DNA from 3 places in the Pantoea agglomerans genome. Region 1 is predicted to be linked to each of the others. Evidence: predicted binding sites of a transcription regulator. Region 1 holds the regulator's gene; each other region holds the start of a gene.

The links. Region 1 encodes CRP, which controls carbon source genes, mostly activating them, when cyclic AMP is high. Its sites were predicted from a motif close to ATGTGANNNNNNTCACAT; they were not measured.
Region 2: the regulator CRP is predicted to act here: its motif matches at 6,975-6,992, upstream of deoC (deoxyribose-phosphate aldolase).
Region 3: the regulator CRP is predicted to act here: its motif matches at 2,850-2,867, upstream of focA (formate transporter FocA).

What each region holds. Positions count from the first base shown of each region.
Region 1 covers NZ_CP083809.1:299,018-309,763, reverse strand. The annotation lists gene tauA (taurine ABC transporter substrate-binding protein) at 1-564, opposite strand, end outside; gene LB453_RS03845 (LacI family DNA-binding transcriptional regulator) at 802-1,782, shown strand; gene LB453_RS03840 (LysE family translocator) at 1,784-2,386, opposite strand; gene LB453_RS03835 (hydrolase) at 2,445-3,461, shown strand; gene LB453_RS03830 (YheU family protein) at 3,458-3,676, shown strand; gene LB453_RS03825 (phosphoribulokinase) at 3,738-4,607, shown strand; gene LB453_RS03820 (OsmC family protein) at 4,833-5,237, opposite strand; gene crp (cAMP-activated global transcriptional regulator CRP) at 5,539-6,171, shown strand; gene LB453_RS03810 (YccS/YhfK family putative transporter) at 6,230-8,305, shown strand; gene LB453_RS03805 (aspartate aminotransferase family protein) at 8,306-9,526, opposite strand; gene LB453_RS03800 (aminodeoxychorismate synthase component II) at 9,615-10,190, opposite strand; gene LB453_RS03795 (putative adenosine monophosphate-protein transferase Fic) at 10,232-10,746, opposite strand, start outside.
Region 2 covers NZ_CP083809.1:629,718-640,463, forward strand. The annotation lists gene LB453_RS05600 (nucleoside recognition domain-containing protein) at 1-296, shown strand, start outside; gene LB453_RS05605 (YjiG family protein) at 286-759, shown strand; gene LB453_RS05610 (M20 peptidase aminoacylase family protein) at 770-1,873, shown strand; gene prfC (peptide chain release factor 3) at 2,137-3,720, shown strand; gene osmY (molecular chaperone OsmY) at 3,980-4,594, shown strand; gene LB453_RS05625 (DUF1328 domain-containing protein) at 4,694-4,855, shown strand; gene LB453_RS05630 (patatin family protein) at 5,072-6,124, shown strand; gene LB453_RS05635 (TatD family hydrolase) at 6,121-6,897, shown strand; gene deoC (deoxyribose-phosphate aldolase) at 7,069-7,848, shown strand; gene deoA (thymidine phosphorylase) at 7,908-9,245, shown strand; gene deoB (phosphopentomutase) at 9,404-10,627, shown strand; gene deoD (purine-nucleoside phosphorylase) at 10,662-10,746, shown strand, end outside.
Region 3 covers NZ_CP083809.1:2,646,922-2,657,667, forward strand. The annotation lists gene serC (3-phosphoserine/phosphohydroxythreonine transaminase) at 1-491, opposite strand, end outside; gene ycaO (30S ribosomal protein S12 methylthiotransferase accessory factor YcaO) at 803-2,563, shown strand; gene focA (formate transporter FocA) at 2,924-3,784, shown strand; gene pflB (formate C-acetyltransferase) at 3,853-6,135, shown strand; gene pflA (pyruvate formate lyase 1-activating protein) at 6,296-7,036, shown strand; gene LB453_RS15475 (MFS transporter) at 7,097-8,248, opposite strand; gene serS (serine--tRNA ligase) at 8,552-9,844, opposite strand; gene LB453_RS15485 (replication-associated recombination protein A) at 9,935-10,746, opposite strand, start outside.

The DNA of each region.
Region 1 (10,746 bases):
TCCCTCTTTCTCCAGCTGGTTGACGGCGGGCGCCCAGACGTAGGCGCCGTCGATATCACCGCGCTGCCAGGCGGCGATAATCGCGGGCGGCTGCAGGTTCACCAGCTGCACCTCGGTCGGCTTGATCCCCCAGTGCTTCAGCGCTGCCAGCAGGCTGTAGTGGGTGGTGGAAATAAAGGGCACGGCGATGCGCTTGCCAATAAGATCTTTCGGGCCGCTGATGCTTTTCTTCACCACCAGCGCCTCAGAGTTGCCGAGCTGAGAGGCCAGCAGGAACGCCTCGATGGGCAGCTGCTGCGTGGCGGCTACCGCCAGCGGGCTGGAGCCGATATTGCCGATCTGCACATCCCCCGACGCCAGCGCGCGCAGCACGCCTGCCCCGCTGTCAAACTTGCGCCAGTCAACGGTCGCGCCGCTCTCTTTGGCAAAGGTGTTATCCGCCTGCGCCACCTTGGCCGGCTCGGCGGAGGTCTGATACGCCACCGTTACGTTGACGGCCTGCGCCTGAAAAACCAGCAGCGAAAGCGCTGCGGCCAGAAGGGTTAAAGGTGTTTTTACTGCCATGATGTCGCACTCCGCCGGGGTCCTGTGATGGGCGCAGTGTCGCCAGCGACGATGATTTCATAAAGGAATTAAAAATTATTCTTAATAAACAGATGTTCTTAGATCATGATCGGCAAAGCTGATGCGAAATCTGGCATTAGATCCCCGATTATTCAGACAAAATGGCAGGCGCTCACATTGCCGCTGTGCTATTGATAGAGCTCTATTATTAACTGGTGTAAAAAGGGTTGCGGCAACATGTCCATCGAGAAGGTCGCGCTGCTGGCGGGCGTATCAAAAGCAACGGTCTCCCGCGTGCTTAACCAACATCCCGGGGTTAAAGCGGATACGCGCGATCGGGTGCTGGCGGCGATCTCCGCCAGCGAATATCAGCCTAATTTACTGGCGCGCCAGCTGCGTACCGCCCAGAGCAATATGCTGCTGGTGCTGATATCCGATATCACTAACCCCTTCTGCTCGCGCGTGGTGCAGGGCATCGAGGCGGAAGCGGAGGCGCAGGGCTACCATATTCTTCTTTGCAACTCCGCCTCGCAGCTGCGGCGTGATTCCGCCTGGCTTGGGCTGCTGACCGGTAAAGTGGTGGATGGGGTGATCACCATGGATGCGGCGTCCGCGCTAAAGGATATCGCCGCCATTATCGGCGACGCGCCCTGGGTGCAGTGTGCGGAATACGATCCCGCGATACCCGCCTCTTCCGTCGCTATCGATAACCGCGACGCGGCGCAGGAAACGGTGCGCTATCTGGCGGGCAAAGGCCGCCGCCGTATCGGGCTGGTAAACAGCGATATGCGCTACCTCTATTCGCATCAGCGTGAGGCGGGCTATCGCGCAGGGCTGGAGGCGCTGGCGCTGCCGTGGCACGGCGTCGCCTATGCCGAGGAGATTTCATGCGAAGCGGGCAGCCGGGCGCTGCGTCAGCTTTTGCAGCAGCCCGAACCGCCCGACGCGGTGCTGGCGGTCTCGGACGTGCTGGCGGTGGGCGTTATACACGCCGCGCTGGAAGCGGGTCTGCGCGTACCGGAGGATCTTGCGGTGGTGGGCTTTGACGGCATTCCCTTCACCAGCAGCCTGAATCCGCCGCTTACCACCGTCGAACAGCCGATGTATCAGCTTGGCGCGCGCAGCGTTCAGCTTTTGCTGCAGCGCATCCGCCGTCCGGCGTCGCCGGTAACCCATGAGGTGTTGCCGTGGAAGCGCGTCGAGCGCGCCTCCAGCTAGCTCAGCGCCAGATTAGCAGCACGCAGGCGGCGGTCAGCAGCCCCATCGCCAGGTTAAAGAGGGTCCAGGCGCGGCGGCTGCGCAGGATGCGGCCAATCAGCGCGCCAAAGCCGATCCAGATAACCCCCGCCACCAGGTTAACCAGAAACATGCCGAAGCTGATGGCCGTGACCGAGTGCAGGTAGGCGGAGCCGGCGAGGCTGAAGCTCGCAACCGCCCCCAGCGCCATCAGCCAGGCTTTTGGATTGATCAGCTGCAGCAGACCGCCCTGCCAGAACGGCATCGGTTTCGGCGGCGCGTCGCCGCTCTCCAGCTCTTCATAGGCGGCGGTGGCGATTTTCCACGCCAGCCAGAGCAGATAAAGACTGCCGGCGATTTTCAGGATAAGGTGCAGCGCGGGATAGAGCAGGATCAGGCCGCCAACGCCGAACGCCACCATCAGCAGCATCACCTGCATGCCGATCATAATGCCGATCATTAACGGCAGCGTGCGCCAGAAGCCGAAATTGGCGCCGGACGCGGTGAGTAACATATTATTAGGTCCTGGCGTGATGGCGGCCACCCAGAGAAAACCTAACATTGAGAAAAACAGGCTCAGTTCCATGAACGGGCGCTCCTTACCCCCAGATTCGCAACAAGCCTAACGAAGCTAACAGTGTGATATGGATCAGACAAGTGCTGGCGATATGAATTTTACTCCTGACGCATCGACGAGCTTTATGCCGCCGCGCGCCCTGCGCAATCCCCATCTGCAGACGGTGCTGCCGCGGCTGGTGCGTCGCCGCCTGCTGCTGCGTCCGCACTGGCAGCGCCTCGACCTGCCGGACGGCGACTTTGTCGATCTCGCCTGGAGCGAAGATCCGCAGCAGGCGAGCCATAAGCCGCGCGTGGTGTTGTTTCACGGTCTGGAGGGTAACTTCCACAGCCCTTACGCCCACGGGCTGATGCACGCCTGTCAGCGCCACGGCTGGCTCGGCGTGGTGATGCACTTTCGCGGCTGCAGCGGCGAGCCGAATCGCCTGCATCGCATCTATCACTCCGGCGAAACCGAAGACGCCGCCTTTTTTCTGCGCTGGCTGAAAACGCGCTGGGGCGAGGCGCCAACCGCCGCGGTAGGGGTGTCGCTCGGCGGTAATATGCTGGGCTGCCTGCTCGGCGCGCTGGGAGACGACGCGCCGCTCGACGCAGGGGTGATCGTTTCCGCGCCGCTGCTGCTGGAGCCGTGCAGCCTGAAGCTGGAACAGGGCTTCTCACGCTTTTATCAGCGCTATCTGCTCGACCAGCTGAAAAAGAACGCCGAGCGCAAGCTGCGCGCCTGGCCGGGCACGCTGCCGGTAGACCTGCCGCAGCTCAGGGCGCTGCGTCGCCTGCGCGACTTCGACGACGCCATTACCGCTCGCGCCCACGGCTTTCTTGACGCGGCCGACTATTACCGTCGCGCCAGCGCCATGCCGCTGCTGAAAAATGTGCGCAAGCCCTTGCTGATCATTCACGCGAAAGACGATCCTTTTATGACTGACGAGGTGATCCCGCAGGCGGATCAGCTCTCAGCCAGCACGACCTATCAACTCACGCCGCATGGCGGACACGTTGGCTTTGTCGGTGGCACGCTGCGTCAACCGCAGATGTGGCTCGAGCAGCGTGTGCCGCAGTGGCTTACACAGTGGCTCTCATCATGATTATTCCCTGGCAACAGCTCGATCCCGATACCCTTACCAACCTGATTGAAGCCTTTGTGCTGCGCGAAGGCACCGACTACGGCGAGCAGGAGCGCAGCCTGGCGCAAAAGGTGGCCGACGTGCGCCGCCAGCTGGAGCGCGGCGACGTGGTGCTGGTCTGGTCGGAACTGCATGAAACCATCAATATTATGCCGCGCAGCGAATTTCGCGGCTGATGCGCCAACGCACTTTTCGTGTTAACAATGCTCATCGCCCGACTTCACAGGGAGCTTTTTTATGTCAGCACGACACCCGATTATTGCGGTAACCGGCTCAAGCGGCGCCGGCACCACCACCACCAGCCTGGCGTTTCGTAAAATTTTTCAGCAGCTCAATCTGCACGCCGCCGAGCTGGAGGGCGACAGCTTCCACCGCTATACGCGGCCAGAAATGGATATGGCGATCCGTAAGGCGCGCGATTTAGGACGCCATATCAGCTATTTCGGCCCGGAGGCCAACGACTTCGGCCTGCTGGAGCAGACCTTTACCGACTACGGCAACGCGGGCAAAGGGCAGTCGCGCAAATATCTGCACACCTACGACGAAGCCGTGCCCTGGAATCAGGTGCCCGGCACCTTTACGCCCTGGCAGCCGCTGCCGGAAAATACCGACGTGCTGTTTTATGAAGGGCTGCACGGCGGCGTGGTGACGCAGCAGCATAACGTGGCGGAGAAGGTCGACCTGCTGGTGGGCGTGGTGCCGATCGTTAACCTGGAGTGGATCCAGAAGCTGGTGCGCGACACCAGCGAGCGCGGCCACTCACGCGAGGCGGTGATGGACTCGGTGGTGCGCTCGATGGAGGATTACATCAACTTCATTACGCCGCAGTTTTCACGCACCCATATTAACTTCCAGCGCGTGCCGACCGTTGATACTTCAAACCCGTTTGCCGCGCGCGAAATTCCGTCGCTGGATGAGAGCTTCGTGGTTATTCACTTTCGCGGGCTGGAGAATATCGACTTCCCCTATCTGCTGGCGATGCTGCAGGGCTCGTTTATTTCGCATATGAATACGCTGGTGGTGCCGGGCGGCAAGATGGGTCTGGCGATGGAGCTGATTATGGCGCCGCTGGTGCAGCGGCTGATGGAAGGCAAGCAGATCGCCTGACCAGGTCTGGCGCGGTCGCGGGTAGCAAGGCCCGATCGCAAAGACGCAAAAAACGGCCTCCCTGCCAGCTCGGCCCGCGCGTATACGCCCCTCATCCTTGAGGGGCGCCCGTAAACGGGCCAACGCGTTGCGTTGTTCAAAAACGCTCCCGGCGTTTTTGTCCATGGCGCGGGACGCTTTGCTCTTCGGCCCTTGCCACCCGCTCCTTACGTACAGTGCGCTTTTTTACAGCGCGACCACTTCATAGCTATGGGTAATCTCAACGCCCTTGCCCAGCATCAACGCCACCGAACAATATTTTTCCGCCGAGAGATCTACCGCGCGCGCCACGGCTTTATCGCTCAGCGCCTTGCCGGTCACCACAAAATGCAGATTGATATGGGTAAACAGGCGCGGCGCCTCTTCACGACGCTCCGAGGTCAGTTTCACCTCACAGTCCACTACCTCGTTGCGGCCCTTCTGCAATATGGAAACCACATCGATGGCGCTACAGCCGCCCGTCGCCATCAGCACCATTTCCATTGGACTTGGCGCTTTATCGCCGGAGTTACCGTCCATCAGGATCTGATGCCCTGACGCCGACTCGCCGAGAAAGGTTAATCCTTCGATCCACTTCACTCTTGCCTGCATGTTTCCACCTCAAGAATAGCCCTTTTGCCGCCAGAGTACGCGTTCACCTGGCAAACAGCAATCCAGAGTAATCCCCCCTTTGCTGAAGCGAGACAACAGAAGACAGTCGGCAAAAGCTGTGCTACAAACAGTGCTGAAAATAGTTCGTTCTGTTAAGGACGAAGACGGGACACATCAAGCGCCTGGCGCAAAATAAGGCCCGAATAATCTCCTTTAGGGGAAACGCTTAAAGCTTTCATCGCCTTGCAGGGACAAGTTCCCCCCGCGTTTTGGGCACGATTACAACAGAGGATAATAGCGAATGGTTCTCGGCAAACCGCAAACAGACCCTACACTCGAATGGTTCCTGTCCCATTGCCATATTCACAAATATCCATCCAAAAGTACGCTGATTCATCAGGGTGAGAAGGCTGAAACCCTCTACTACATCGTGAAAGGTTCCCTTGCGGTGCTGATCAAAGATGAAGAGGGCAAAGAGATGATCCTCTCTTACCTGAATCAGGGTGATTTTATCGGCGAGCTTGGCCTGTTTGAAGAAGGCCAGGAGCGTAGCGCCTGGGTACGCGCGAAAACCGCGTGCGAAGTAGCGGAAATTTCCTACAAGAAATTCCGTCAGCTTATTCAGGTGAACCCGGATATTTTAATGCGTCTCTCTTCGCAGATGGCGCGCCGTCTGCAGGTTACCTCGGAAAAAGTGGGCAATTTAGCTTTCCTCGACGTGACCGGACGTATTGCACAAACCCTGCTTAACCTGGCGAAGCAGCCAGACGCCATGACGCATCCCGACGGCATGCAAATCAAAATTACTCGTCAGGAAATTGGCCAAATCGTTGGTTGCTCACGCGAAACCGTGGGCCGCATTTTGAAAATGTTGGAAGACCAGAACCTGATTTCCGCACACGGCAAAACCATTGTCGTTTACGGCACCCGCTGATTTCCTCTCACTCACGGCGTGATGTTACCGTCACGCCGTTACTGCCTGTAGTGAAGTGATGTGGCGTCGAATCATCTATCACCCCGAAGTTAACTATGCCCTGCGGCAGACGCTGGTGCTCTGCATTCCGGTGGCGCTCGGCTGGCTGTTCGGCGATCTGCAAAAAGGCCTGCTCTTCTCTCTTGTGCCCGCCTGCTGCAACGTTGCGGGTCTGGATACGCCCCATAAGCGCTTCTTTAAGCGTCTGATCGTTGGCGGCTCGCTGTTCGCCCTCGGCAGCTTTCTGATCCAGCTGTTAACCCTGAAAGGCGTGCCGCTGCCTGTCGTGCTCTTTGCGCTGCCGCTGCTGCTGGGCGTCACCGGCGAAATCAGCCCGCTTCACGGCCGCCTGCTCTCCGGCACGCTGGTGGCGGCTATCTTTACCCTGAGCCTGATTGGCCGCATGCCGATCTACGTGCCCCCGCTGCTCTATATCGGCGGCACGCTCTGGTACGGGCTCTTTAACTGGTTCTGGTTCTGGCTGTGGAAAGAGCAGCCGATGCGCGAAACCCTGAGCCTGATCTACCGCGAACTGGCGGACTACTGCGACGCGAAATATACCCTGCTGACCCAGCTCACCGATCCGGAAAAAGCGCTGCCCCCGCTGCTGGCGCGCCAGCAGAAAGCGGTCGATCTGATCAACACCTGCTATCAGCAGATGCATATGCTCTCCGCCAGCCGCGACAACAGCCATAAGCGGCTGACGCGCGCGTTTCAGGTGGCGCTCGACCTGCAGGAGCATATCTCCGTCAGCCTGCACCAGCCGGAAGAGGTGCAGAAGCTGGTGGAGCGCAGCCATGCGGAAGCGGTGATCCGCTGGAACGCCAAAATTATCTCGGCGCGGCTGCGCGCCCTGGCCGACGCCATCCTTTATCACCAGCTGCCGAGCCGTTTCGATATGGAGAAGCCGCTCGGCGCGCTGGAGAAGATCGCCCGTCAGCACCCCGATAATCCGGTAGGCCACTTCTGCTACTACCACTTCAGCCGCATCGCGCGCGTGCTGCGCACGCAAAAGCCGCTCTATCAGCGCGACCTGATGACCGACCGCCAGCGCCGCCTGCCGCTGCTGCCCGCGCTGCGCAGCTATCTGTCGCTGAAGTCCGCCGCGCTGCGCACCGCCGCGCGCTTCGCCGTGATGCTGATGTTCGGCAGCGCGCTGGCGATGCTGTTCGATATTCCCAAGCCCTACTGGATCCTGATGACCATTATGTTTGTCAGCCAGAACGGCTACAGCGCCACGCGGGTGCGCATCCAGCACCGGGCGCTGGGCACCTTCGCCGGCCTGGTAATCGCCGCCGCCTCGCTGCGCTTCGCGGTGCCGGAATCGCTGGTGCTGCTGTTTATGCTGGCGGTAACGCTGGTTAGCTATCTGGTAACGCGCAAATACTACGGCTGGTCGATGATCGGCTTTACCGTGACGGCGGTCTATTCGCTGCAGCTGCTGTCGCTGAACGGCGCGCAGTTTTTACTGCCGCGCCTGATGGACACGCTGATGGGCTGCCTGATCGCCTTCGGCGGCATGCTGTGGCTGTGGCCGCAGTGGCAAAGCGGACTGCTGCGTCAAAACGCCCACGACGCGCTGGAAGCCTATCAGGATGCGCTACGGATGCTGCTGGGGCCGGAGCAGGAGGCGAAGCAGCTGGCGTATCAGCGTATGCAGGTTAATCAGGCGCACAATGCGTTGTTCAACTCGCTCAATCAGGCGATGCAGGAGCCGGGCTTTAACGCGCAGTACCTGAAAGATATGCGCCTGTGGGTCACGCACAGCCAGTTTATCGTCGAGCATATCAACGCCATGACGATCCTCGCCCGTGAGCACACCATGCTGACGTCGGATCTGGCGCAGCGCTATCTGCAGTCGTGCGAAATCGCGCTGCAACGCTGCCAGCAGCGGCTGGAATATGACGGGCCGGGATCGCAGACCAACGTGATGGCGGGCGTGGAGAACCTGGATGAGGGGCCGACGACGATTCTGGAACAGCATGTGAAGCGCATTCTGGAGCACCTCAACGTTATGCATACCATCTCGTCACTGGCCTGGAGCCAGCGGCCGCACCACGGTCGCTGGCTGATAAGACATTTACGGAAAGGGTAATCAGGCCGACAGCGCGCGCTCTACCGCCCGGGCGAAGCGCGCCATGCCCTCTTCGATATCGGTGGGCTCAATTACCAGCGACGGCGCAAACCGGATCACGTCGGTGCCCGCCACCAGCACCATCAGCCCTTCCGCCGCCGCCGCGTTAAGAATGTCGCGCGCTTTACCGGCGTGCTGCGGCTTCAGCGCCGCGCCAATCAGCAGCCCTTTGCCGCGAATATCTGAGAAGAGATCCCGCTTCGCGTCGAGCGCCTTCAGCGCCGCGACAAACTGCTCGCGCCGCGCCTGAACGCCTTCCAGCACCTCTGGCGTATTGATCACATCCAGCGCCGCTTCCGCGACCGCGCAGGCGAGCGGGTTACCGCCGTAGGTGGTGCCGTGTACCCCCGGCGACATGGTAGAGGCGATATCATGGGTCGTCAGCATGGCGCTGACCGGAAAGCCGCCGCCCAGGGCTTTGGCGGTGGTAAGAATATCTGGCGTCACGCCGTAGTGCTCATAGGCGAACAGCTTGCCGCTGCGCCCCATGCCGCTCTGCACCTCATCCAGCACCAGCAGCGCATTATGCTTATCGCACAGCGCGCGCAGCCCCTGCATAAACTCTGGCGTAGCGGGCATCACGCCGCCCTCGCCCTGAATCGGCTCGACCACGATGGCGCAGGTATGGTCGTCGATAACCGCTTTTACCGCGTCGAGATCGTTAAAGGGAACGTGCACAATATCCGCCGGTTTCGGCCCGAAGCCGTCGGAGTATTTCGGCTGGCCGCCGACGGAAACGGTAAACAGCGTGCGGCCGTGAAAGGCGTTGTGGAAGGCGATGATTTTGCTTTTAAACGGGCTGTGGCGCTGGCAGGCGTAGTAGCGCGCCAGCTTGAAAGCGGCCTCGTTCGCTTCCGCGCCGGAGTTGGCGAAGAAGACGCGATCGGCGAAGGTGGCGTCGATAAGCTTGCTGGCGAGGCGGAGCGCAGGCTCGTTGGTAAAGACGTTGCTCAGATGCCACAGGGTTTCGCCCTGGGTTTTCAGCGCCTCCACCAGCGCCGGATGACAGTGGCCCAGCGCCGTAACGGCGATGCCGCCGGAGAAGTCGATATACTCTCTGCCCTGCTGATCCCAGACGCGGCTGCCCTTGCCTTTGACCGGCACGAACTGCGCGGGTGCATAAACAGGCAAAATGACGTTATCGAACGTTTCCCGCGTTACCGCAATTTTCTCCGCTGCCATCGACGACCACCTTTGATTATTTATTAAGCCACAGTGAAATAATAGTCATAAAATATGCATAATAAATCAGTCAAAGGCAAACATAACTTCAGGATTCAAGAAAATTACGCAGCAGCTGGTGCCCCTGCTCGCTCAGAATGCTTTCCGGATGAAACTGCACGCCCTCCAGCGCCATCTCGCGGTGGCGAAAACCCATAATCTCATCCGGCTCGCCCGCTTTCAGGCTCCAGGCGGTCACTTCGAACTCGTCAGGCAATGAGTCCCACGCCACGATCAGAGAGTGGTAGCGCGTAACGGTCAGCGGATGGTTGAGGTTGCGGAACACGCCGCGCTGATTGTGGGCGATAGCGGAGGTTTTGCCGTGCATCGCCTGACGGGCGCGCACTATCTTCGCGCCGTAGGCCTGGGCGATCGCCTGGTGACCCAGGCAGACGCCGAGCACGGGAATGCGCCCGGCGAAGTGGCGAATCGCCGCCATCGAAATGCCTGACTCGTCAGGGGTGCAGGGCCCCGGCGAAATCACCAGATGCGACAGCGGCAGCGCCGCCATCTCTTCCAGCGTGATGGCGTCGTTGCGAACTACGCGTACCTGCGCGCCAAGCTCGCAGAAGTACTGATAAAGATTCCAGGTAAAGGAGTCATAGTTGTCGATTAGCAGCAGCATAGTCCGTCCTGACTGAGAAAACCGCCGCTATTCTACGCGTTTTACAGGCTGGCGCGACTCACGATGCTGGCGAATACCGCCTCCAGCGGCGCCAGATCGCCATCCGCCCCCGCCTGGTTAGCCTCGTGCCACTGCGCCGGCTCGACGTTCTGCCACGCCAGGAAATAGCCGGCGTGCAGCGCCAGCTGCTCGAAGAAGATGCGCTGGGCGCGCCCGTTACCTTCACGGAACGGATGCAGCATCGCAATTTCGCAGTAGTAGTGCGCGATGCGCGCCACGAAATCCGTCTGCTCCAGGTTGCGCAGCCCCTCTTCCTCTTCCAGCGCGTCCATCAGCGTATTGCCCTCTTTTTCGATGTACTCGAAGTGGCAAAACGGCGTGTCGTCGCGCCAGATATCGATGGTGCGCAGCTCGCCCGCCCAGGCGTAGACATCCTGGAACAGCGTGCGGTGAATATGGCGCAGGAAAGGCAGACCAATGGTGGCCGGGCCCAGCTCCAGCGTGGCAAGGCGCGCGGCGCTGAACGCCAGCTCCGCCTTGCGCAGCTGGGCAGCGT
Region 2 (10,746 bases), 330 kb from region 1:
GGCTGGCGCTGATCACCGATTTGCAGAGCACCGATGCGGGCGCCGCGCTGACCAAAGAGATGTATGACCGCGGTCAGGTGACGAAAAAAGATATTGTGGTGATGAGCGCCTGGCAATATTCCGGCGCGGGATTGATCAATAACTATTTCGCTATCGGGTCGGCGCTGTTCGCCTCAATGACGCTGCCAATTATTATTCCGCTTGCTTTAATGTTCGTTCTTAAATTTGTCGGTGCGGCGCTGACGCGTTGTGTGTTAAACAGTGTTTATAAAAAGGATTTCAGCGATGGAAAATAACGGCGCGGTAAAAGCGAGCCAAAATCCCTTTGATATCTTCGTGACCGGCGCGCGCAAAGGGTTTCATATCGCCATTCATAACCTGATGCCCAACGTGGTGATGGCGTATGTACTGGCGGAAGTGCTCAACCTGCTCGGCATTATGCCGTTTCTCGGCCAGCTTTTCGCGCCGGTGATGGGGCTGTTTGGCCTGCCAGGCGAAGCGATTACCGTGCTGCTGACCGCCTGGCTCTCCTCCTCAGCCGGCACCGGCGTGGCGGTGAGCCTGCTGACAAAAGGGGTGCTGACCGGCGCGGACATTACCATTCTCGCGCCCGCCATTTTTCTGATGGGCTCCCAGCTGCAGTATATGGGGCGCCTGCTGGGGGTGGCCGACGTGCCGAAAAAATACTGGCCGCTGCTGATGCTGGTGAGCGTCATCAATGCGGCGATCGCCATGTGCGTTATGCGTCTTTTTATATAGGAGAGAAGCGATGTCCCGGGTCTTAGAGCACTATCACTATCTGCACGACATTCCAGAGCTGGGCTTTCAGGAGGTTAAAACCTCCGCCTATATCGCCGATCAGCTGGAGCGCGCCGGGCTGAAGGTCACGCGCAATATCAATCAGACCACCGGCATCGTGGCGGAGATCGACAGCGGCGTGCCTGGGCCGGTGCTGGCGCTGCGCGCCGACATGGATGCGCTCGGCCATATTATCGACGGCGTTGCCTGCGCGCGCCATACCTGCGGCCACGACGGCCACTCTTCCGTGGTGCTGACCGCCGCGCAGGAGCTGCTGGCGGAGGGCGCGGTGAAAAAAGGCCGGCTGAAGATTCTGTTCCAGCCGGCGGAAGAGCTGGGTGCCGGCGCGCTGGCGATGGTGGAGGGCGGCGCGCTGGATGATGTGGAGATGATTTTCGGCTTCCATCTGCGCCCGCTGGAAGAGTGCGTGGTGGGTCAGGCGACGCCGGCGGTGCTCTACTCCGCCTGCTCGACGCTCGAGGCCACTATCAAAGGCGCCCCCGCGCACGCCGCGCGTCCGCATCTTGGCGTCAACGCGCTGGACGCGGCGGTGCAGGCGGTCAATGCGGTCAACGCGATCCACCTCTCGCCGGGGCTTAACTGGAGCGTGAAGGCGACCCGCTTTCTCTGTGACGCTGGCGTCACCAACTCCGTGCCCGACGAGGCGCGCGTGGTCTGGGATCTGCGCTCGCAGGAGAATGAGCCGATGACGGCGCTGAAAGAGAAGGTGACGCAGGCGATTCAGCACAGCGTTGCCGCGCTGGGCGCGACGGCGCAGGTGGTGGTGCTGAAAGAGATGCCGGCTGCGGAGATCGATGATGAAGCGACGGCGGTGATCCGTGAGGCGATCGTCGAGGTGCTGGGCGCAGAGGGATTGCTCGATGCGAAAACCACGCCGGGCAGCGAAGACTTTTTCTATTATCCGGTGAAGCGCCCGCAGGTGAAGGCGGGGTTCTGGGGGCTGGGCACCAACCTGACGCCGGGCCTGCACCATCCCGAGATGCGCTTCGATCTCGACGCGCTGGAAATCGGCGTGGATATCTTTAAATCCTGCGTAAAAAGAGTCCTGGGGTAAATCAGCGGCTGCCCGCGCGCACAGGTGCGGGCAGCGCTGAAATTTTCCCTGCCCTGTTCGCCGCCGCGCGCAAAATATTGTATGCTATGCCGCCTTAACGAAGACCAGGTAACCGGGATCGCCGCCAATGTAGAACGCGCTAACCACCGCCTTCTGACGCTAATGCGTCCGCCTGGCACCGTTTACCTGCCGGATTTCCGGCCATCATGATTACTCTGCAGCGTCCTCTCATGTGACGTTGCCTCGATGAGAAGAATTCACTCATGTCTAATTTCATGCAAGAGGTGGCGCGCCGCCGCACCTTTGCGATCATTTCGCACCCCGATGCCGGTAAAACCACCATCACTGAAAAAGTGCTGCTGTTCGGACAGGCTATCCAGACCGCCGGTACGGTAAAAGGGCGCGGCTCCAGCCAGCACGCCAAATCGGACTGGATGGAGATGGAGAAGCAGCGCGGCATCTCTATTACCACCTCCGTAATGCAGTTTCCCTACCGCGACAGCCTGGTCAACCTGCTCGACACCCCGGGGCACGAAGACTTCTCGGAAGATACCTACCGTACCCTGACGGCGGTGGACTGCTGCCTGATGGTGATCGACGCGGCTAAAGGCGTTGAGGATCGTACCCGTAAGCTGATGGAAGTCACCCGTCTGCGCGATACGCCTATCCTGACCTTTATGAACAAGCTCGACCGCGACATCCGCGATCCGATGGAGCTGCTGGATGAAGTGGAGAGCGAGCTGAAAATCGCCTGCGCGCCCATTACCTGGCCTATCGGCTGCGGCAAGCTGTTTAAAGGGGTTTACCACCTCTATAACGACGAAACCTATCTCTACCAGACGGGCAAGGGCCACACCATTCAGGAAGTGCGCATCGTCAAAGGGCTGGATAACCCGGAGCTGGACAGCGCGGTCGGCGAAGAGCTGGCGGCGCAGCTGCGTGAAGAGCTGGAGCTGGTGAAAGGCGCATCGCACGAATTCGATCGCGAGCTGTTCCTGAGCGGCGAGATCACGCCGGTCTTTTTCGGCACCGCGCTGGGTAACTTCGGCGTCGACCATATGCTCGACGGCCTGGTCTCCTGGGCACCTGCGCCGATGCCGCGCGCGACCGACGTGCGTACCGTTACCGCGCAGGAAGAGAAGTTCACTGGCTTCGTGTTCAAGATTCAGGCGAATATGGACCCGAAACACCGCGACCGCGTCGCCTTTATGCGCGTCGTTTCCGGTAAATATGAGAAGGGCATGAAGCTGCGTCAGGTGCGCACCGGCAAAGATGTGGTCATCTCCGACGCGCTGACCTTTATGGCGGGCGACCGTTCGCACGTGGAAGAGGCCTGGCCGGGCGACATTATCGGCCTGCACAACCACGGCACCATTCAGATCGGCGACACCTTTACCCAGGGTGAAAACATGAAGTTCACCGGTATTCCGAACTTCGCCCCGGAGCTGTTCCGCCGCATCCGCCTGCGCGATCCGCTGAAGCAGAAACAGCTGCTGAAAGGGCTGGTGCAGCTGTCGGAAGAGGGCGCGGTACAGGTGTTCCGTCCGGTACACAACAACGACCTGATCGTAGGGGCAGTTGGTGTGCTGCAGTTCGACGTCGTTGTGGCGCGTCTGAAAAGCGAATACAACGTCGAAGCGATCTACGAGGCGATCAACGTCTCCACGGCGCGCTGGGTCGAGTGCAGCGATGCGAAGAAATTCGAAGAGTTCCAGCGTAAAAACGAGGTTAACCTCGCGCTGGACGGCGGCGATAACCTGACCTATATCGCCCCGACCATGGTGAACCTGAACATCACACAGGAGCGCTATCCTGAGGTGATCTTCCGCAAAACCCGCGAGCATTAATTCGCGCCGCAACAGGGCTAGTCAGCTTTGGCTGGCCCTGTTCTCTCTCTCCAGACTCCTCCTAAAAACTCTGTTTTTTCGCTTAACTGGCGTGCTATCAACCAGTTATTCAGGCAAAACGCCAGACACCTACTATGATTATTCTGTCGGACGGGAAAAGAGACGTTGCTTCTCCTTTACGTCCAGCGATGCAGCAGCACCGATTGCTGCTGTTGCGCCCACGGCTGTGGGTGAGCTCACTGACAGAAGGAAGATATCGATGAATAAGACTAAGATTGCCCAAACGCTGATGGCGGTAATGGTTGGTTCCGCCCTGTTAAGCGGCAGCGCTATGGCTGACGACTCGCTGACGCAAAAAGCGCAGCAAAGCGCGGATAACGCCGGTGCGAAAATCAATAGTTCTATGAAAAAAGTCGATGGGTTTATGGACGACAGCGCCGTCACCGCAAAAGCGAAAGCTGCTCTGGTGGATGACGAAGCAATAAAAAGTACGGATATCTCCGTGAAAACCCACGACGGCGTAGTGACCCTGAGCGGTTTTGTTACCTCGCAGGATCAGGCTGAAAAAGCGGTCGCCGTGGTGAAAAACGTAGAGGGTGTTAAATCCGTCAGCGACAAACTGCACGTTAAAGACAGCAAAACACAAAGCATGAAGGGATATGCCGGTGATGCGGCAACGACAAGTGAAATTAAAGCTAAACTATTAGCAGATGACATCGTTCCGTCGCGTCACGTCAAGGTGGAAACCACTGACGGCGTGGTTCAGCTTTCAGGAACCGTCGCAACCAAAGCGCAGTCGGATCGCGCTGAAAGTATCGCGAAAGCGATTGAAGGTGTTAAAAGCGTTAAGAATGACCTGACTGTGAAGTCTTAACGTCGTGAGCGCGGCGTCCGCGTGGCGCCGTACTGACAAAACAAAACCCAAACTGGGAAGAAACGAGCAGTTCGATTTCACTATGGTAAGGAGAGGCTTATGTTTCGTTGGGGTATTATTTTTCTGGTAATTGCACTGATCGCGGCGGCGTTAGGATTTGGCGGCCTGGCCGGTACGGCAGCATGGGCGGCTAAAGTTGTCTTCGTCGTTGGTATTATCCTGTTCCTCGTGAGCCTGTTTACCGGCCGCAAACGACTCTGACCGGCTGGGGCATTCTGATTTTTGCTACGAGCATGCATAAAGCGGAGACCAGCCAGCCGTCGCGCTGCGTTAAGGATAATGCATCAGGCGCGACAGCCGCCGCCAGGCCATCTGGTGGCAGGTCAGGAGAAAAACATGGCTGGTTCTCCGGGATGCTGTCAACTTCAAGCGGATAAACGCAGCGGCAAACCTCAGAACCCTTTCTGAGGAGCAAAAGTGGGTATCCGGATCCCTGTAACGCTGGGCGCGATTGAGCCCTTAGCCTTGTCCCCGTTTAAAGCGCAAAAAATCGCCCTGGTGTGCGAAGGCGGTGGTCAGCGCGGCATTTTTACCGCAGGCGTGCTGGATGAGTTCCAGCGGGCCAGATTCAACCCCTTTCAGCTTTTTATCGGCACCTCAGCGGGCGCGCAGAATCTCTCCGCCTTTGTCTGCGGGCAGCAGGGCTACGCGCGGCGCGTGATCACCCGCTACACCACCAGCAAGCTCTTTTTCGATCCGCTGCGTTTCGTGCGCGGCGGCAACTTAATCGATCTCGACTGGCTGATAGAGGTGACCCAGCGCGAACTGCCGCTGGCGCTGGATAGCGCTAAGCTGCTGTTCGACAGCGGGCGCGAGTTCTATATGTGCGCCTGCCGCAGCGACGACTACTCCCCCGGCTACTTTGCGCCGACCCACGCCAACTGGCACGATCTGATTAAGGCGTCGAGCGCCATTCCCGGCTTTTACCGGCTCGGCGTCGATCTGGAAGGCATCAGCTACCTCGACGGCGGCATCAGCGATGCCATTCCGGTGCGCGAAGCGGCGCGTCGCGGCGCCGACACCATCGTGGTGATCCGCACCGTGCCGTCGCAGATGTTCTATACGCCAAAATGGATGAAGCGCATGGAGCGCTGGCTCAACGCCAGCGCGCTGCAGCCGATGATTAATATCCTGCATCACCATGAAGCGAGCTATCGCGAGATTCAGCAGTTTATCGAGCAGCCGCCCGGCGACCTGCGCATTATCGAAATCTATCCGCCGCATGTGCTGGCGAGCATGGCGCTGGGCAGTCGCGTCGCGTCGTTAAATCAGGATTATCATCTGGGACGGCGCTGTGGCCGCTACTTCCTCGCCACGCTGGGGCAGTGGCTCAGCGACGCCGAGCCGTTCGGGCGCTATACCACCGTTACGCCGCCCGCGCCTGTGGCCAACGCGCCTGACAACCGGCCGATTATGACGCCGCCGGTGGCGGGCAACGACGCAGACTATGATGAAGGTTCGCTGGCATGAGATTTACCGATACCCACTGCCACTTTGATTTTCCCCCCTTCGCTGGCGATGAGCGCGCCAGCATCGCGCGCGCCGCCGAAGCGGGCGTGGAGCGCATTATCGTCCCGGCAGTGGAGGCCAGCCGCTTTGCGCGCATCGTCTCGCTGGCGGCGCAGTATCCCGCCCTCTACGCCGCGCTCGGCCTGCACCCCATCGCCATCGACCGCCACGAGGAGGCGCATCTCGAGCAGCTGGAGCACTGGCTGCGGCAGCAGCCGGCGAAGCTGACGGCAATAGGGGAGATTGGCCTCGACCTCTATATGGATAATCCGCAGTTTGCGCGCCAGGAATTTTTGCTCGACGCGCAGCTGCGGCTGGCGAAGCGGTATGATTTACCGGTGATCCTGCATTCGCGCCGCACCCACGACAAGCTGGCGCTGCACCTGCGCCGTCACGATCTGCCGCGGCGCGGCGTGGTGCACGGCTTCGCCGGCAGCCTGCAGCAGGCGCAGGCCTTTATCAAACTCGGCTACGCCATCGGCGTCGGCGGCACCCTGACCTATGAACGCGCCAGCAAAACCCGCAACACCCTGGCGCAGCTGCCGCTCGATGCGCTGCTGCTGGAGACCGACGCGCCCGATATGCCGCTGCACGGCTTTCAGGGCGAGCCGAACCGGCCGGAGCGCGCGCGTCTGGTATGGCAAACCCTGTGCGAGCTGCGCCCAGAGCCGCCGCAGGCGATCGCCGAGGCGCTGTGGCGCAATACCTGCGCGCTGTTCAGTCTGCCTGAGTAATCTCTCCTGATGTGATAATAGTAACATCCCGCTTCTCTGCGTTATAATAAAGCTATTGCCATTCTCTCGTGATAGCGGTGTGATGAATTACACATTATCAGCCGCTGCTCATTGTTATAATTATCACATTAAGCCGGCGCTTCCGCGTCCGTTTGTTATCTGGAGAACACCATGACTGACATTACCGCCGCTGCGCAGCGCGCGCTGCAACTGATGGACCTGACCACCCTGAACGAAGACGATACCGATGAGAAAGTGATCGCCCTGTGCCGCCAGGCGAAATCGCCGGCGGGCAACACCGCTGCGATCTGCATCTATCCGCGCTTTATTCCGGTGGCGCGCAAAGCGCTGCGCGAGCAGGGCACGCCCGACATCCGCATCGCGACCGTTACGAACTTCCCGCACGGCAACGACGATATCGATATCGCGCTGGCGGAAACCCGCGCTGCCATCGCCTATGGCGCGGACGAGGTCGACGTGGTCTTCCCTTACCGCGCGCTGATCGCCGGCAACGCGCAGATCGGTTTCGATCTGGTGAAGGCCTGCAAAACGGCGTGTGCGGAGGCTGACGTGCTGCTGAAGGTGATCATCGAAAGCGGCGAGCTGAAAGAGGAAGCGCTGATCCGTCAGGCCTCGGAAATCGCTATCGACGCCGGCGCGGACTTTATCAAAACCTCCACCGGCAAGGTGCCGGTCAACGCCACGCCGGAAGTGGCGCAGATTATGATGAGCGTTATCCGCGATAAAGGCGTCAAAGAGAAGGTGGGCTTTAAGCCAGCGGGCGGCGTGCGCACGGCGGATGACGCGGCGATCTATCTCAAGCTGGCGGACGATATCCTTGGCGAGGGCTGGGCCGACGCGCGCCACTTCCGCTTCGGCGCTTCCAGCCTGTTAGCCAGCCTGCTGAACGCGCTGGGCCATCAGACCGCCACCAGCAAAACCGGCTACTGATTGCGTGACGGCGGCCGCTGGCCGCCATTCTCATCTCAACCCTGATCATGGGGGCGACTTTGTTTCTGCCGCAAGAAATTATCCGTAAAAAACGCGATGGCCAGGCGCTGAGCGAAGAGGAGATCCGCTTCTTCATCAACGGGGTACGCGATAACAGCGTTTCCGAAGGCCAGATCGCCGCGCTGGCGATGACGATCTTCTTTCACGATATGTCGCTGCCGGAGCGAGTGGCGCTCACCATGGCGATGCGCGACTCCGGCACGGTACTGAACTGGCAGTCGCTGAATCTCAACGGGCCGGTGGTCGATAAGCACTCCACCGGCGGCGTCGGCGACGTCACCTCGCTGATGCTGGGGCCGATGGTGGCCGCCTGCGGCGGCTATGTACCGATGATCTCCGGGCGCGGCCTCGGCCATACCGGTGGCACCCTGGACAAGCTGGAGGCGATTCCGGGCTTCGATATTTTCCCGGACGACGATCGTTTCCGTCAGATTATTAAACAGGTCGGCGTAGCGATCATCGGCCAGACCAGCTCCCTCGCGCCGGCGGATAAACGTTTCTACGCCACGCGCGATATCACCGCCACCGTGGACTCTGTGCCGCTTATTACCGCTTCGATTCTGGCGAAAAAGCTGGCGGAAGGGCTGGACGCGCTGGTGATGGACGTCAAAGTTGGCTCCGGCGCCTTTATGCCGACCTTCGAGGCGTCGCTCGATCTGGCACAGGCGATTGTTGGCGTGGCAAACGGCGCGGGCTGCACCACCACCGCGCTGCTCACCGATATGAACCAGGTGCTCGCCTCGAGCGCGGGCAACGCGCTGGAAGTGCGCGAAGCGGTGCGCTTCCTGACCGGTGCGCAGCGCAACCCGCGCCTGCTGGAGGTCACACTGGCGCTGTGCAGCGAGATGCTGATTTCCGGCAAGCTGGCGGCCAGCGAAGAGGAGGCGCGCAGCAAGCTGCAGCAGGTGCTGGATAACGGTCAGGCGGCCGAGCTGTTCGCGCGTATGGTCGCCGCGCAGGGTGGCCCCGCTGATTTCGTTGAGCGCCACGAGGCCTATCTGCCGCAGCCGACGCTCAGCAAGCCGGTCTACGCCGATCGTCCCGGCATCGTCAGCAGCATGGACACGCGTGCGCTGGGGATGGCGGTGGTGGCGCTGGGCGGCGGACGCCAGCGCGCCAGCGACGCTATCGACTACAGCGTCGGACTGAGCGAGACGATCGCGCTGGGCGAGCGCGCCGATTCGCAGCGCCCGCTGGCGATAGTACACGCCAGCAGCGAGGCGAGCTGGCAGCAGGCGGCGGCCGCGGTTCGCGCCGCGGTTACCCTGAGCGACAGCGCGCCGGCGGCACTGCCGGCGATCTATCGTCGGGTGCGCGCCGGCGACGGCTCAGCATAAAAGGGCTGACGGCGGCCGGGCTGGCCGCTGTCGTCCGCGACGCCGTCGCAAAAAAGCCGCAAAAATGCGGCCTTATGCTGCCGCTACGCAGCCATTCGGGTATACTGATCTGATCGCTTTTTTTTGACTTGTCACGCGCGCAGGCGCAGGAGACTTGCATGAAACGTGCTTTTATTATGGTGCTCGATTCCTTTGGAATCGGCTCAAGCAAAGACGCCGACAAATTCGGCGACGCAGGATCGGACACGCTGGGTCATATCGCCGAGGCGTGCTTTAACGGCGAAGCGGATCAGGGGCGCAAAGGCCCGCTGCATCTGCCCAATCTGACCGCGCTCGGCCTGGGCAAAGCGGCGGAGCTCTCTACCGGCCGCTTCCCGCTGGGCCTCGATCCCGATGCGGAAATTACCGGCGCTTACGCCTACGCCAGCGAAATCTCCTCTGGTAAGGATACGCCGTCCGGCCACTGGGAAATCGCCGGCGTGCCGGTGCTGTTCGACTGGGGCTACTTTAGCGACAAAGAGAACAGCTTCCCGCAGGCGCTGCTCGACAGGCTGGTGGAGCGCGCGAAGCTGCCGGGCTATCTCGGCAACTGCCACTCTTCCGGCACGGTGATCCTCGACCAGCTGGGCGAAGAGCATATGAAAACCGGCAAGCCGATTTTCTACACCTCGGCGGACTCGGTGTTCCAGATCGCCTGTCACGAAGAGACCTTCGGCCTCGATCGCCTTTATGAGCTGTGCGAAATTGCGCGTGAAGAGCTGACCGAGGGGGGCTACAACATCGGCCGCGTTATCGCGCGTCCGTTTGTCGGCGACAAAGCGGGTCATTTTGAGCGCACCGGCAACCGTCACGACCTGGCGGTGGAACCGCCTTCGCCGACCATGCTGAAAAAGCTGGTGGACGAAAAGGGCGGCGAAGTGATTTCGGTGGGTAAAATCGCTGATATCTACGCGCAGCAGGGCATTACGCAGAAAGTGAAGGCGACCGGCCTGGACGCGCTGTTCGACGCCACCATCGAGCAGATGAAAAAGGCACCCGACCAGTCGATCGTCTTTACCAACTTCGTCGATTTCGACTCGACCTGGGGACACCGTCGCGACGTCGCCGGCTACGCGGGCGGGCTGGAGCTGTTCGATCGTCGTTTGCCGGAGCTGATGGCGCTGGTAAAAGAGGATGACATTCTGATCCTCACCGCCGATCACGGCTGCGATCCCACCTGGCCGGGCACCGAGCACACGCGCGAGCATATTCCGATTCTGATCTACGGCCCGAAAGTGAAACCGGGCTCGCTGGGCTATCGCGAAACCTTCGCGGATATCGGTCAGACAATTGCACACTATTTTGGCCTGTCCGATATGGACTACGGCAAGAGCATGCTGTAAACAGAGCCGCTGAATTTAAAAAGGACAAACAACAATGGCAACTCCTCACATTAATGCAGAAATGGGCGACTTCGCCGACGTGGTACTGATGCCGGGCGATCCGCTGCGTGCGAAGCACA
Region 3 (10,746 bases), 1.7 Mb from region 1:
TCAGGCTGCTCGTCGATCGCGATGCCGTCGATGGTCTCGTTCGGGCAGTAGTGTACGTATGCGGCGTCGCTGCTGAGCGCCCACTGGCTCATCGGCAGGATAGCGCGCTTGCCGTCACGGGTGGTTTTGACATCCAGGGTTCGCGGCGTGCAATACTTTTCCGCTTCTTTGATGGCGCTGTGCGCCCAGTAGCCGCCGTCGACGTAATCCGCCGTGGTCGCCTCGCCCAGCAGATTGCCCGGCACCGCAGCGAACTGCGCGCGCGCGCCGCCGTGGCAGAATAAAACTTTGTAGTTAGCCGGGATTTTCAGAAGATCGCGTAAGTCCTGCTCCGCCTCTTCCGCTACCTTGAGAAACTCTTTGCTGCGATGGCTGATCTCCATAACGGAGGTCCCCAGACCGTGCCAGTTTGTCAGTTCTTGTTCTGCACGACGGAGCACTTCAACCGGCAGCATCGCTGGACCGGAACTAAAATTATAAATCTGCGTCATTTCCCCTCACCACGGTTATCCCAAACGGTTATGAATTGCTTACCGGTTTTATCACTGCCTTATGACGCCTGCAATGATAAATCGGGAAGGGATCACATTTTCTGAATCTGCCGCGCCGCAGCTTATGTTACAAATGTAATACAGCGCGAAATTTTGTGAGGCGACTCGTCAGGGGGAGAAAAAAGAGCGCTACTGCGACGTCTCTTGCAGGAAAATAGCGGGCAGAAATTTATCTCGTCTTCATAGCGCCACGACGGCAAAGTCCGTATCATTGCGCGCTTTACGCCCACTATATATGAGAGAGCGGCTCCATGACGCAAACGTTCATTCCCGGTAAAGACGCAGCACTGGAAGATTCCATCGCGCGCTTCCAGCAAAAGCTGGCCGACCTTGGCTTTAACATTGAAGAAGCCTCCTGGCTTAATCCGGTTCCTCACGTCTGGTCCGTGCATATTCGCGACCGCGATTGTCCGCTCTGCTTCACCAACGGCAAAGGCGCCAGTAAGAAAGCTGCGCTGGCCTCAGCGCTGGGCGAATATTTCGAGCGTCTCTCGACCAACTACTTCTTCGCCGATTTCTGGCTGGGTAAGTCGATCGCTAACGGCGACTTCGTTCATTACCCGGACGAGAAATGGTTCCCTCTGCCTGCTGACGGATCGCTGCCGGAGGGCATCCTGGATGCTCGCCTGCGCGCCTTTTACGATCCTGACAATGCGCTGACCGCGCCAGAGCTGGTGGATCTGCAGTCCGGCAACGCCGAGCGCGGCATCTGCGCCCTGCCCTTTACCCGCCAGTCCGATCAGCAGACCGTCTTTATTCCGATGAATATCATCGGTAACCTCTACGTCTCTAACGGCATGTCGGCGGGCAATACCGCCAACGAAGCGCGCGTGCAGGGTCTTTCCGAGGTGTTTGAGCGCTATATCAAAAACCGCATTATCGCCGAAGCGATCAGCCTGCCGACCATCCCCGAGAGCGTGATGCAGCGCTATCCTGGCGTGGTGGAGGCGATTGCGCGCCTTGAAGCGGAAGGCTTCCCGATCTTCGCCTACGACGCTTCGCTGGGCGGCCACTATCCGGTGATCTGCGTGGTGCTGTTCAACCCGCAAAACGGCACCTGTTTCGCCTCGTTTGGCGCACATCCCGACTTCGGCGTCGCGCTTGAGCGTACCGTTACCGAGCTGCTGCAGGGCCGCAGCCTGAAAGATCTCGATGTCTTTACGCCGCCGACCTTCGACGATGAAGAAGTCGCCGAGCACGCCAACCTTGAGACGCACTTTATCGACTCCAGCGGCCTGATCTCCTGGGATCTGTTTAAAGAGAAAGCGGATTACCCGTTCGTCGACTGGTCGTTCAGCGGCACGACGCAGGAGGAGTTCGCTACCCTGATGGCGATCTTCCGCCAGGAAGGACAGGAAGTCTATATCGCGGATTACGATCATCTGGGCGTCTACGCCTGCCGCATTATCGTGCCGGGCATGTCCGATATCTATCCGGCAGAAGATCTGGTGCTGGCGAACAACAATATGGGCGCGAGCCTGCGCGAAACGCTGCTGGCGCTGCCCGCCAGCAACTGGAATCCGGAAGAGTATCTCGACTTGATCGCCCAGCTGGATGAAGAAGGCCATGACGACTTCACCCGCGTGCGCGAACTGCTGGGCCTGGCGAGCGGCAAGGACAACGGCTGGTACACGCTGCGTATCGGCGAGCTGAAGGCGATGCTGGCGCTGGCCGGCGGTGACCTCGACCAGGCGCTGATCTGGACCGAATGGACGATGGAGTTCAACGGTTCGATCTTTTCGCCGGAGCGCGCCAACTACTACCGCTGCCTGCAGACGCTGTTGCTGCTGGCGATGGAGGATGAACGCGACCCGCTGCAGTATCACCACGCCTTTACGCGCATGTATGGCGCGGACGCGCTGGAAGCGGCATCAGCGGCCATCAGCGGCGAAGCGCCCTTCTACGGGCTGCAGGCCGTCGACGACGATCTCAACGCCTTCCCGGCGCACCAGGCGCTGCTGCAGGCCTATGAAAAACTTCAGGCGGCAAAGCGTCGTTACTGGAAAAAGTAATAATGGACTCAGCCGTGCAAGGCTGAGTTAAACAGTTATGGCGCCAATATTATTGGCGCCATTTTTTTGTCATAAAATCCTTTTATTATTTCTGGTCGCTTATCCGCTTATTTTTTTAACACTATAGACTAGTCTGATAACATTTATTAACAATCAATACTCTGGCTGCCCGCCCACATTTCAAATAAGTTTATAAAAATTAAAAAATATTTATTATAATACATTCAATTACTTACATTATTTTTTCCGCTTACCGCCCTGCGCCGCGCCGCTCTCTTCTGGGCATATATGATCCAGATCAAATCCTGTCCTATACTCCTTTGTTAGTATTTTTCCAGACATCTTTTGGAGAGCGTTAGTGTGAAAGCTGACAACCCTTTTAATCTGTTATTACCGGCCGCAATGGCTAAAGTGGCGGAAGATGCTGGAGTTTATAAAGCCACTAAACATCCCCTGACCACGTTTTTCCTTGCCATCACCGCCGGCGTTTTTATTTCCATCGCCTTTGTTTTCTATATCACTGCCACCACCGGCACCGCAGGCATGCCCTACGGCGTGGCGAAGCTTATCGGTGGTATCTGCTTCTCGCTGGGGCTGATTCTGGTGGTGGTGTGCGGCGCCGATCTCTTTACCTCTACCGTGCTGATTGTCGTCGCGAAAGCGAGCGGTCGCATCACCTGGGGACAGCTGGCGCGCAACTGGATTAACGTCTATTTCGGCAACCTCGTGGGCGCGCTGTTTTTTGTCGCGCTGATCTGGTTCGCTGGCGAGCATATGACGGCCAACGGCGCATGGGGCCTCAATGTATTGCAAACCGCCGATCACAAAATGCACCACAGCTTTATTGAAGCCGTCTGCCTGGGCACGCTGGCGAACCTGATGGTCTGTCTGGCGGTCTGGATGAGCTATTCCGGCCATAGCCTGACGGATAAAACGCTGGCGATGATTCTGCCAGTCGCCATGTTTGTTGCCAGCGGCTTCGAACACAGCATCGCCAATATGTTTCTTATCCCGTTAGCTATCGTCATTCGCGACTTTTCCGGCCCGGCGTTCTGGCAAGCCGTCGGCACCAGCGCCGACCAGTTCCAGGCGCTTACGCCCGTCAACTTTATTCTCGACAACCTGATTCCGGTCACGCTCGGCAACATCATCGGCGGCGGCCTGCTGGTTGGGTTGACCTACTGGGTGATCTATTTACGCAACGGTTCTACCGCACATTAATGATTCTGACCGACGCCGCGTAGCTGGCGGCGCCAACGTAACGTCTTCTTAGATAAGGCAGGTATATCATGACCGATCTGAATACAAAACAGGCTGCGGCCTGGGAAGGATTCGCTCAGGGCGAATGGCAGAACAGCGTCAACGTTCGCGATTTTATTCAAAAGAACTATACGCCGTATGAGGGCGATGAGTCCTTCCTGGCTGGCGCCACCGAAGCGACCACTAAGCTATGGAACGACGTGCTGGAAGGCATTAAGATTGAGAACCGCACGCATGCGCCCGTCGATTTCGACACCGATCTCGCCTCAACCATTACCGCGCACGACGCTGGCTATATTAATAAATCGCTGGAAAAAATCGTCGGCCTGCAAACTGAAGCCCCGCTGAAACGCGCCATTATCCCGTTTGGCGGTATCAAAATGGTGGAAGGTTCCTGTAAGGTTTACGGCCGCGAGCTGGACCCTAACCTGAAAAAAATCTTCACCGAATACCGTAAAACCCATAACCAGGGCGTGTTCGACGTCTATACCCAGGATATCCTGCGCTGCCGCAAATCGGGCGTGCTGACCGGTCTGCCGGACGCCTACGGCCGCGGCCGCATCATCGGTGACTATCGCCGCGTCGCCCTCTACGGCATCGACTTCCTGATGCAGGACAAGCTGGCACAGTTCCACTCACTGCAGAACGATCTGGAAAACGGCGTAAATCTGGAAGCGACCATCCGTCTGCGTGAAGAGATCGCCGAACAGCATCGTGCGCTGGCCCAGATCAAAGAGATGGCGGCCAAATATGGCTGCGATATTTCCGGTCCGGCAACCAACGCGCAGGAAGCGGTACAGTGGACCTACTTCGGCTACCTCGCCGCGGTGAAATCGCAGAACGGTGCAGCTATGTCCTTTGGCCGCGTTTCTACCTTCCTCGATATCTATATCGAACGCGATATGAAGGCGGGCAAACTTACCGAAGAGCAGGCGCAGGAGCTGATTGACCATCTGGTAATGAAGCTGCGTATGGTGCGCTTCCTGCGTACGCCGGAATATGATGAACTCTTCTCCGGCGACCCTATCTGGGCAACAGAATCGCTGGCGGGCATGGGCGTCGACGGCCGTACGCTGGTGACGAAAAACACCTTCCGTTTCCTGAATACCCTCTACACCATGGGTCCATCGCCGGAGCCGAACATGACCATTCTGTGGTCAGAAAAACTGCCGGTGAACTTCAAGAAATATGCCGCCAAGGTCTCCATCGATACGTCATCGCTGCAGTATGAGAATGACGATCTGATGCGTCCAGACTTCAACAACGACGACTACGCCATCGCCTGCTGCGTCAGCCCGATGATTGTCGGTAAACAGATGCAGTTCTTCGGCGCGCGCGCCAACCTGGCGAAAACCCTGCTGTACGCAATCAACGGCGGCATGGATGAAAAAATGAAAATGCAGGTCGGCCCGAAAGAGGCACCTGTAATGGACGACGTGCTCGATTTCGATACCGTTATGGCGCGTCTGGACCACTTTATGGACTGGCTGGCGAAACAGTATGTAACCGCGCTGAACATCATTCACTACATGCATGATAAGTACAGCTACGAAGCTTCGCTGATGGCGCTGCACGATCGCGATGTCTATCGCACCATGGCCTGCGGTATCGCCGGTCTGTCAGTGGCTGCCGACTCGCTTTCCGCGATTAAATACGCCAAAGTAAAACCGGTCCGCGACGAAGATGGCCTGGCTATCGACTTCGAAATCGAAGGCGAATATCCGCAGTTTGGTAATAACGATCCGCGCGTCGATGACCTGGCCTGCGACCTGGTTGAACGTTTCATGAAGAAAATTCAGAAACTCGCCACCTACCGCAACGCCGTACCGACGCAGTCAGTGCTGACCATTACCTCTAACGTGGTTTACGGTAAGAAAACAGGTAACACCCCGGATGGTCGTCGCGCTGGCGCGCCGTTCGGACCAGGTGCTAACCCAATGCACGGCCGCGATCAGAAAGGCGCAGTCGCTTCGCTGACCTCTGTTGCTAAGCTTCCCTTCGCCTATGCGAAAGATGGTATTTCCTATACTTTCTCTATCGTGCCGAACGCGCTGGGTAAAGACGACAACGTACGTAAAGCTAACCTTGCCGGCCTGATGGATGGTTACTTCCATCACGAAGCGAATATCGAAGGTGGCCAGCACCTTAACGTTAACGTGATGAACCGCGAGATGCTGCTGGATGCGATGGAACACCCGGAAAACTATCCGCAGCTGACCATCCGCGTGTCCGGCTATGCCGTCCGCTTCAACTCGCTGACAAAAGAGCAGCAGCAGGATGTGATAACCCGTACCTTCACAAACTCGCTGTAAGCCTGACGCGTTAAGCTGTAAAAAGGCTCCTTCGGGAGCCTTTTCTCCAAGGCCCGTTTTGTCTGCGATCTCACGGCAGAAATCAGTCAAAACCGACTTTATCATCAAGCACAACAGAGATTGTGCGCCTGCTGACAGGCTAACCTGGAGAAACATCGCAATGTCTTGCAAAGGTCGTATCCACTCATTCGAATCCTGCGGGACGGTTGACGGTCCCGGCATCCGTTTTATCACCTTCTTTCAGGGCTGCCTGATGCGCTGCCTCTACTGCCATAACCGCGATACCTGGGATACGCACGGCGGAAAAGAGATTACCGTCGAAGAGCTGATGAAGGATGTGCTTTCCTATCGCCACTTTATGAACGCGTCCGGCGGCGGCGTGACCGCGTCCGGCGGCGAGGCGATCTTACAGGCTGAGTTCGTACGCGACTGGTTCCGCGCCTGCAAAGCGGAGGGCATTCATACCTGTCTGGACACCAACGGCTTTGTGCGCCGCTACGATCCGGTGATAGACGAGCTGCTGGAGGTCACCGATCTGGTGATGCTCGATCTGAAACAGATCAACGACGACGTTCACCAGATTCTGGTCGGCGTCTCTAATCATCGCACCCTCGATTTCGCCCGCTACCTGCAGAAGAAAGGCAAGCGCACCTGGATTCGCTACGTAGTCGTGCCAGGCTACTCCGACGACGACGACTCGGCCCACCGGCTTGGGGAATTCACGCGGGATATGGATAACGTCGAGAAAATTGAGCTGCTGCCCTACCACGAGCTCGGCAAGCATAAATGGATTGCAATGGGCGAGGAGTACAAGCTCGACGGCGTGAAGCCGCCAACGAAAGAGACCATGGAGCGCGTGAAAAACATTCTCGCCAGCTACGGCCATCATGTGATGTATTAACAAAAAGGGAGCCCTGGGCTCCCTTTTCTTCGCCGTGCTTCAGACGGCTGTGCGGCAAAATCAGGCGTGTGCCACCGGCGTTGCCTGCTGATCGGCCTTACGCAGCAACATCATCAAATAGACCAGCGCCACTCCGGCGATCATCACAAACAGAATACGATCGGAATAGCTCTGCATCAGCACCGCCGTCATGCTGGGCCCCGCCAGGCTGCCGATGGTGTAGCTCAACAGCAGCGCCTGGTTCATCGCCACCAGCTCATGATGCGCCACGGTTTCACAGGCCCATGACATTGCTACCGGATAGAGGGTAAAACCCGCCAGCCCCAGCACAAAGAGCGCCGGTGCCATCGCGGCATTGGTGAGCATCGCTATCGCGCCGAGAATCACCACAAAGACCTGAACGCGCAGCACCAGCAGGCGGCCGAAGCGATCGGCCAGACGGCCTACCGGCCACTGTCCGACGATACCGGCGCTGACCAGCAGCGCCATCCAGTAGCCGACGTTGGCGTCGCTCATGCCCTGATGCGAGAGATAGAGCGGCATCAGGCCGTAGAGCGATCCCAGCACGATGCCGGAAATAATACAGCCGTTGATCCCGAGCCGTGAGCTACGACGACGCAGCATCGGCCAGATCTTGCCCGGCGCGGCTTCGGTCGCCTCGCCGGCGGCGGTGACTTTAACGAACACCAGCGGCAGGATAGCGCAGATCATCAGCGCGGTAAGCCAGGGAATCACGCTAAACAGCTCGGTCGAAACTTTACTTACCAGCAGCTGGCCTGCCACGGTGCCCAAATAGTAGATAATCATATAGGCGGCCAGCAGCTGGCCCCGGTTGCGTACCGTGCCGCTGCAGAGCAGCGCGCTCTCGACCACCACCCAAATCAGCGCGCAGCCGATGCCGGCGCCGAAACGCAGAAGCGACCAGGCCCAGAAGCCATCCATCATCAATAAACCGGCGGTCGCCGCGGCAAACAGCGTGGTGGCCAGGTAGTAGCTGCGGTTAAAGCCGTAATGCTTGATCAGCCAGCCGGCCACCAGCGTGCCCGCCAGATTGCCGGTATAGAAAGAGGAACTCACTACGCCTACCTGCCAGGTCGCCAGCGCATCGTGAGTCAGCCACAGCGGAACCAGCGTATTGAGCACAGCAATTGCAACCGTCAGCAAAAGCAGGCCGCAAAGCAGCAGCACCACGGGACGTGACCATGTGGACATAGGGATAAAACCAAAGAAAAGAGAGGAAGTTGCGCGCAGTTTGCCACTGGCTAATTTAAAGGAAAAGCACAAAAAAATAGCGCAGCACATTTTGCTGCAAGATAATTTAATTTATTAATCTTCAGTAGGTTATAGAAGTGTCAAACCAGACGGGATTTAACGCTATCTCAATGAAAAACAGGCTTTTTAAGCGCGACGCTGCTGCACATGTCGATAACGTTTATTTCTGATAACTTTTCGCCGCTGGCGGGCTCTGGATATAAAAAAACCCGGACGGGTCCGGGCTTATTTATCACGCGCGTATCAGCCGATAAACTCTACGCCGTTCATATAGGGGCGTAACACTTCCGGCACCTGAATACGGCCGTCAGCCTGCTGATAGTTCTCCAGCACCGCTACCAGTGTACGGCCGACCGCAAGGCCGGAACCGTTAAGGGTATGCACCAGACGCGGTTTCTTGTCGGTTTTGCTGCGGCAGCGTGCCTGCATGCGGCGCGCCTGGAAATCCCACATATTGGAGCAGGAGGAGATCTCACGATAGGTATTCTGCGCCGGCAGCCAGACCTCCAGATCGTAGGTCTTGGCGGAGCCAAAGCCCATATCGCCGGTGCAGAGCAGCACTTTGCGGTACGGCAGGTTAAGCAGCTGCAGCACTTTCTCTGCGTGACCGACCAGCTCTTCCAGCGCATCCATTGACGTCTCAGGCGTGACGATCTGCACCATCTCCACCTTGTCGAACTGATGCATACGGATCAAGCCGCGCGTATCGCGACCGTAGGAGCCAGCCTCAGAGCGGAAGCAAGGCGTATGCGCGGTCAGTTTGATCGGCAGGCTTTCCTCTTCCACAATCTCGTCGCGCACCAGGTTGGTCAGCGGCACTTCCGCCGTCGGGATCAGCGCATAGTTGCTGCTCTCTGACTCCTCTTCCAGCGGTCGGGTATGGAACAGATCTTCGCCAAACTTCGGCAGCTGACCGGTGCCGTACAGAGTCGCGTGGTTAACCAGATAGGGCACGCTGGTTTCCAGATAGCCGTGCTGCTCAGTATGCAGATCGATCATAAACTGGCTCAGCGCGCGATGCAGACGGGCAATCTGTCCCTGCATTACCACAAAGCGCGAGCCGGTCAGCTTCACCCCGGAGGCGAAGTCGAGGCCTTTTGCCATCTCGCCCAGCTCGACGTGATCTTTGGCCGGGAAATCAAACTGGCGCGGCTCGCCCCAGCGGCTGACTTCCTGGTTTTCGCTGTCATCTTTGCCCAGCGGCACTTCATCCGCCGGCAGGTTTGGCAGCGCCAGCGTGAAATCACGAATTTCGTTTTGCAGGGCGTCCAGTTCCGCTTTAGCCGCGTCCAGGCGTTCGCCCAGCGCGTTCACTTCCTGACGCAGCGGCTCGATATCTTCCCCACGTGCTTTGGCCTGACCGATGGATTTGGATCGGGAGTTACGCTCAGCCTGCAGATTTTCCGTTTCGACCTGCAAGACTTTACGACGCTCTTCCAGGGAGCGCAGCGTTTCCACATCCAGTTTAAATCCTCGGCGTGCCAGTTTTTCTGCGACTGCGTCTGGCTCATTACGCAGCAGATTGGGATCGAGCATGCTTATCCTGTGTAATAAAAGGTTGAATAAAGGGACGCACTCCCGCTGGAATGCATTGAAATCCTTGCCCACCTTACCGTAACGTCTGTTTTAGCGGTAGCGTTTTGTCGGGCTATTTTGATCCTGTTCGGCCAGCCAGGCGAGCTTTTCGCCAATTTTACCTTCAAGCCCGCGCTGGGTCGGCTGGTAGTAGCGCGTCTGTGCCATTTCCGGCGGAAAATAGACCTCGCCAGCCGCATAGGCGTGCGCTTCGTCATGGGCGTAGCGGTACTCTTTGCCCAGCCCCATCTCTTTCATCAGCCGGGTTGGCGCATTACGCAGATGCTCCGGCACATCATAGTCGGGGTGCTCGCGCGCATCGCGCATCGCCGCCTTAAAGGCGTTGTAGACGGCGTTGCTTTTCGGGGCGCAGGCGAGGTAGACGATCGCCTGTGCGATAGCGCGTTCCCCTTCCGCAGGCCCAACGCGGGTAAAGCAGTCCCAGGCGGCGATTGCCACCTGCATTCCGCGCGGATCGGCGTTGCCGACATCTTCCGAGGCGATTGCCAGCAGCCGCCGCGCGACATAGAGCGGATCGCCGCCGGCGGTGATAATGCGCGCATACCAGTAGAGCGCCGCATCCGGCGCGGAGCCGCGCACCGATTTATGCAGCGCGGAGATCAGGTCGTAAAAGCGGTCGCCTTTGTTGTCGAACCGCGCGGCGCGCTCGCCGGAGACCTCGGTCAGCAGCTGCGGCGTCAGCTCGCGTTTGCCCTGCGCGTTGATTTCCGCCATATCTGCCATCATTTCCAGCGTATTCAGGGCGCGGCGTGCATCGCCGTTCACCAGCTCGGCGATCATACGTCGCGTATTGTCGGGCAGAAGAATATCGCTGTCGCCATAGCCGCGGGTTTTATCCTGCA